2 regions of the Bacillus marinisedimentorum genome follow, and region 2 is predicted to be linked to the other one. Evidence: predicted binding sites of a transcription regulator. Region 2 holds the regulator's gene; the other holds the start of a gene.
What was found. Region 2 encodes NrdR, which represses ribonucleotide reductase genes. Its sites were predicted from a motif close to AACACNATATATNGTGTT; they were not measured.
Positions count from the first base shown of each region.

Region 1 (3,168 bases), on a different contig from region 2:
TTGTGCGCAGGCCTACGGGAGGAAGAGGAGTGCTCCATGAACATGAACTGACATACAGCGTCATTGTCAGTGAAGATCATTCTGAAATGCCGGCATCAGTCACAGAAGCGTATCGGGTCATTTCGCAGGGGGTTCTTGAAGGCTTCCGCAATCTGGGGCTTGATGCCCATTTTGCGGTGCCGCGCACGAAAGAACAGCGGGACGCGCTGAAAGCGCCGCGCTCAGCCGTTTGTTTTGATGCACCTTCCTGGTATGAACTTGTGGTTGAAGGCCGCAAGGTGGCAGGAAGTGCCCAGACCCGTCAAAAAGGAGTCATTCTCCAGCATGGGGCCATTTTGCTCGATTTGGAAGAAGATAAGCTGTTCAGCCTTTTTAAGTATAAAAACGACCGGATTAAAGAAAGAATGCAAAAAGCGTTCAAAACGAAGGCGGTTGCAATCAATGACTTGAGAGAAAAGCCTGTAACACTTTATGAAGCCAGGCTGGCATTCAAGCGGGGGTTTGAAAAAGGTCTGGATATCGAATTTATACCATTTACCATGAGTCCGGATCAGGAAGCATATGTAGATGAATTAGTAAAAAAGAAGTATGGAAATGACGAATGGAATTACCGAAAATAAGAAAGGCGGCAGACGATTGTCTCCGTTTTTCTTTTTTTTTCTTGCCAAACAGAGTAAATACAGAAGAATGGAAACCATTGATACTCCCAGATTATCCAGTTTAACAATATAAACATGTTCAACCGGTGGTTTGTATAAAAATAAACAATCCTTTTCCGTTTTCTTTTGAATGAAGAGAAATTTATGGGAGTTATACTTTTGCTGCTGAATAACAACATTGAACTTTAACATTTGCCAGCGAACCGAAAACCCGAAGCTCAGGTACGGCCGAGGAGCTTATGGTCTGCTGAGTGCTGCTGCGTCCAGTTGCAATGCAGCGGAAATCAATTTTCCTTTGTGAGATAGCAAAATGTTTACGGAAGCAGCCGATATCTAAGCTTAATAGGAAAAGGGTTCACTGAGACAAAGATTGGTCATATAGCTAAATTCAAAACATGTTGCAATCCAGGAAATTCGTTAAATTTCACCAAATTTCCCATCTTACGATGACCTCCCTCTTTCTGCCCCTCGTTTATGACCGTTTTCATGTTTGACAAAAAAATATTTTTTGTTCAAAAAACAATATATAGTGTATTCGTTCTGAATTTTTCACTATATATTGATTTAACGGTATTGCTGTGGTACCGTTAGGATAACCTTAATTAAAAGGGGAAGGGATAACCTTTACAGCAGGATATACATAATAGCTGCTTTTCGATAAAAAGGAGTGAAAAATATGGATCAAACGACAACTGAAAAATGGAAAATTGATGTAGAAAGGCTTAACAGGGATATCAGCCTGTTTCCACAGGTGCATTCCATCAACTCGGACATGAAGACTACACATAAAGGTGTTTCAAGGCTGGTCATGCTGGACCGTTACGCCTTCAAAGACACGGAAAAGACGACGCTCACCAATGGGGATTTTGTCGTACTGACAGTTAAAGAAGACCCGAAGTTTCCAGCAAGGGGAACAGGTTTCATAAAGTCGATTGATTGGGAACGGAACACCGCCGAGGTGGTTGTTGAAGAAGAATTCCTTGCTATCCTGGAGACGGAGGAAGAACAGCAGACTGGCTTGATCACGCGCTCATTGGATGTCATTGAAAAGCCGCTTGAGGTCTTTTATGAGCAGGTCGCCCTCCGCAATGCGACCGGTCTTGCGCAGGTAGAAGAAGATGAGGACAAGCGCACATACTGGTTCACGAAGTTTTATGAAGAACTCGTAAGCATGAACTTTGTGCCGGCAGGCCGTGTTCTTTACGGGGCAGGTGCCGAAACGGATGTCACTTATTTCAACTGCTATGTGATGCCGTACATCCAGGATTCGCGTGAAGGAATATCCGAACACCGCAAGCAAGTGATGGAAATCATGAGCCGAGGCGGAGGAGTCGGCACGAACGGGTCGACTTTGCGTCCGCGCAATACGCTCGCGAGGGGCGTAAACGGCAAATCATCCGGTTCGGTTTCGTGGCTCGATGACATCGCGAAGCTGACCCATCTCGTTGAGCAGGGCGGATCAAGGCGCGGTGCCCAAATGATAATGCTTGCGGTCTGGCATCCGGATATCGTCGAATTCATTATTTCAAAGATGCAAAACCCGCGTATCCTTCGCTTCCTTATCGAGAATACGGAAGACGGGTATATTAAAAAGACGGCAAAAGAGAAACTGAAATTCAAGCCTCTTACCGAAACGGAACAGGACCTTTATCAGGGGGTCGTGAATTATAAAAACATACCGGGACAGGGTGGTTTCACGGACAAGGTCATCAAGGATGCAGAAACGAAACTGAGTGACGGCGGCACATATTCGGTCCATAACCCCGAATTCCTGACCGGCGCGAACATTTCCGTGAACATCACAAAGGAGTTCATGGATGCCCTTGATCATGACGCTGACTTTGAATTGAAGTTCCCGGATGTTGAAAATTACGCCGCTGAGGAAATGGATGTATATAACAGCAAATGGCACGAATCCGGGGATGTCCGCGAATGGGAAGCGCTTGGCCATAAAATCCGGACTTACCGGACGATCAAGGCGAAAGAGTTATGGAACCTGATCAATATATGCGCCACGTATTCCGCCGAACCAGGCATTTTCTTCATTGACAACGCCAACGATATGACGAATGCCAAAGCTTACGGCCAGAAGGTCGTTGCGACGAACCCGTGCGGGGAACAGCCGCTTGCTCCATACAGCGTCTGCAATCTTGCAGCGGTCAATCTTGCTGAAATGGCCGACAAAGACAAAAAAACAGTCGATTTCGATAAACTGAAGCGGACAGTCGAAACAGGCGTACGCATGCAGGACAATGTCATCGATGCAACTCCTTACTTCCTTGAAGATAACCGCAAGCAGGCACTCGGCGAACGCCGGATCGGCCTTGGCGTCATGGGCTTGCACGATTTACTGATTTATTGTGAGACGGAATACGGTTCTGAAGAAGGCAATAAGCTCGTCGATGAGATTTTTGAAGTGATTTCGACGACAGCCTACAGGGCATCGGTCGATTTGGCGAAGGAAAAGGGTAGCTTCCCGTTCCTTACCGGTGAGACGGAGGAAGAAACA
Region 1 is NZ_LWBL02000035.1:29,373-32,540, forward strand. Features, by position in the region: gene A4U59_RS10520 (lipoate--protein ligase family protein) at 1-620, shown strand, start outside; gene A4U59_RS10525 (vitamin B12-dependent ribonucleotide reductase) at 1,336-3,168, shown strand, end outside.
Region 1: a site for NrdR is predicted at 1,176-1,193, ahead of A4U59_RS10525 (vitamin B12-dependent ribonucleotide reductase). Genes of this name have one in related genera too.

Region 2 (3,168 bases):
GTTTTTCTTCTGTGTCTGGTCTGCCAGTGTTTTTTGGTGTTCGGCTCTCGCATATGCCATCGCTTCTTTTACCGTCCTGATGTTTTTGCGTGCCCAGTGGGAAGCGACTTTTTCAATATAGCTTTTCGGCAGTTTCATATCATGCTTGAGCATGACGAATTCCAACAGGACATTCATGACTCCCGGCAGAAGCTTCTGCTTGAACATAATGTCTTCCACCAACTTCAAATCTGCTGCCGAAGGTTCGCCGCCGGAGATATCCTTGATGACTTGATACGGTGAACTTTCTTCCCAGTATCGGATCTTTTTTTCTTCTTCCGTAGCGGGGGTTTCCGTCCCGCTGCGGTAATGGACAGGCTGTTTCCGTTTTACAAGGTCAGGGAGCCCGCCGCCATGCCTCGTCTGGTACCACGAGCTGGCCTCTTTGCGGAGCTGCTCCACACTGATCTGGTCGGTACTTAAATCGATTGAATTCAACACCACCTGCTGCATGTCCATCTCAGGAATATTATAAATATAGGCAACTTTAATAATCGCATCTTTCACAGTAGTTGTGAAGGCTTTTTCAGGAAGAAAATGATCGGAAATCCCCGCCAGAAGAAAGTCAAAATCAAAGTCGGCTGAACCGAACGAAACTTCGCCGTCCGCCTTGCTTTTGTATTCCTCATTTGGGCCCTCCAGCTCAAAAGCCCCTTCCATTTCAGAACCGGCCTTTTGCATAAGTTCTGAAGGGTTCAATGAAGTGAACACTTCGCTGAAACTGTGAGTGACCTGTTCAAGACCCTCTTCATCAATGGATTCGATAACCATATCCCTTTTCACTTTATGGAATGTTGTTTTTCCAAGTTTATTATATAAGTAGACATTCAGCATGCCATCAGTAAAAAAGTCGTTTGGAGTGAGCGGCGGCTGCAGTTCATATACGTAATGGCGCACATCACTTTTAACTTGGAGATAAGTTTTCAGGAGCCCGATGCCTTCCAGTGTCTTTCTGGCTTCAAAAAGCTGCTTCAGATCCTGTCCTGTCATGCTCATGAGCGCCACATGGGCTGCCTCTTCCCCCCAGCAGCGGAAAGAGTCGACATCGGCCAACATGGCCATGTACAGGCTGAAGGCCTCGCTGCCGATCAAGGGCAGGTATAGGCGGGTGACCGTCACCATCTCATCATCCGTAAGGCTTCCATTCGTTTTCACCTGGTAACGGTCAACCGGTAGCAGGTTTTGCCAGTGATGTTCTCCCATGCTCGATGCTCCTTCTTTGCTCATTTAGAACGTTTTTGATTTAAATGAAAAGCGGGCCGGATGCAGAACTTCACAAGCTGCCTTCGCCCCGTTTCGTTAAAAATATGTGCCGCTGGCCAGCGGGTGGTGTAATCGCCAGATGCTGATTTGCCGTCAATTTAACTGAATTGTGCTGCTGTCATCAGTTTTTTTCATCCGTCCGATTGATCAAGTCTTTCAATTCCTCTAAAAACACATTCACGTCTTTAAATTGGCGATAAACAGAAGCAAAGCGGACGTAAGCAACTTCATCCACCCTTGCAAGCCGATCCATCACCATCGAACCGATATCTTCACTCTTCACTTCAGAAACACCCTGGTTGCGGAGTTCCCGCTCGACTTCATGTGTGATGTCTTCGATTTTTTGCAGGGGAACCGGCCGTTTTTCACATGCTTTAATGAGGCCGCGGAGAATTTTCTCCCGGCTGAACTCTTCCCGTGTTCCTTCCTTTTTTACGACAATGAGCGGTATTTCTTCGACCTTTTCGAATGTCGTAAACCGGTAATTGCATTGTTCGCATTCTCTTCTTCTGCGGATGGACCTTCCATCTTCCACCGGCCTTGAATCGAGTACGCGTGTGCCATTATGCTGGCAATTGGGACAGCGCATCTTCCTCACTCCAAACGTCATACGACAATTTCTTACTTTATATGATAAAGAAATTGCGATAAGGGTACAAGCCCATTTTCCTGACAATTGCTACAGTTTGTCCGCCAACCCTGTGCCGATAAATGATAATTCTTTATTCAACTCACGATATAAAAATTCGATCTTTGCAGAAGGATACCCGAGGCCGAACGGGACGATTGATGAATTCATGGAAACAGAAAAATCGACAGCTGTCCGAAAAGGCTTTACAGTCACTGCCGTTGCAACAAGAAATGCTTTTCCGTTATCGAGATCGGCGCTCAATTCACCTCGCTCCTTTGATTCTCCCCTGATGACAGAGCCGCTCATCGATGACAGGATGTTCCTGACAGCTTGAGAAGCGTCCTCCTGTTTTGTTTTATAATAATGGGTCCTTAACGATTCTGCCGGGTGGTGTTCGCTTGTTTCAGCATGCTTGTTTACAAACTTTGCAACCGTCTGTTTTATGCTCATTGTTCAAAAGCCACCTTCCGCAATAGTAATAAACAGTAAAAACAGAGCTGCCGGCCCTGCATGGACCGGATGCTCTACTCTTATAAAAGTGAAAAAAGAGATGCATATTCATACACCTCTTTTCCTCATACCGTATCAGTTAAAGTGCTTTGACATTTGTGCTTGCCACTTTTACTGGCCCCATGCCTCTTGGCACTTCAAGATTTTCAATTGTTTTAGCTTCCAGGCCTTCGGTAATGAAATCAGCAGCGACATTAGGATCAATACGGTCACCGCACGTATAAACATCTATGCTTGCATAGCCGTGTTCCGGAAAGCTGTGGATAGTCAGATGGGATTCAGATATAATGACAACACCGCTCACTCCGTGGGGAGCAAATTTATGAAACGCCACTTCTCGGACTTCGGCACCTGCTTTTAGTGCAGCATCCACAAAAACTTCTTCAATCAGTTTCAAATCATTCAGTTTGTCAGTGTTGCATCCCCATAATTCACGAATTACATGACGACCCATAGTATCCATGAGCTCGTTCCCCCCTGTGAAATAATTTGAAGAATCAGCCAGGTGAGTAGTCATTACCACGGGGGAAAGTTAGTCCGAAGAGGTCCTAACCCTTTAAGTAACACTATGGTCACCCGCTTTTTCAAGTACGAAACATAGTATACTCTGTCTTCTTCTTCTTTGCAATAAAAAAACCGTATTTTAGACACAGGGATTTGACAAAACCGCTACAGAAAAAAAGAGAGAGAAAAGTGATTCATTGCCTTGCCGATACCTGCCCTTA
Region 2 is NZ_LWBL02000075.1:1,666-4,833, reverse strand. Features, by position in the region: gene A4U59_RS20095 (replication initiation and membrane attachment family protein) at 1-1,266, opposite strand, end outside; gene nrdR (transcriptional regulator NrdR) at 1,424-1,891, opposite strand; gene A4U59_RS20085 (hypothetical protein) at 1,982-2,383, opposite strand; gene speD (adenosylmethionine decarboxylase) at 2,523-2,906, opposite strand.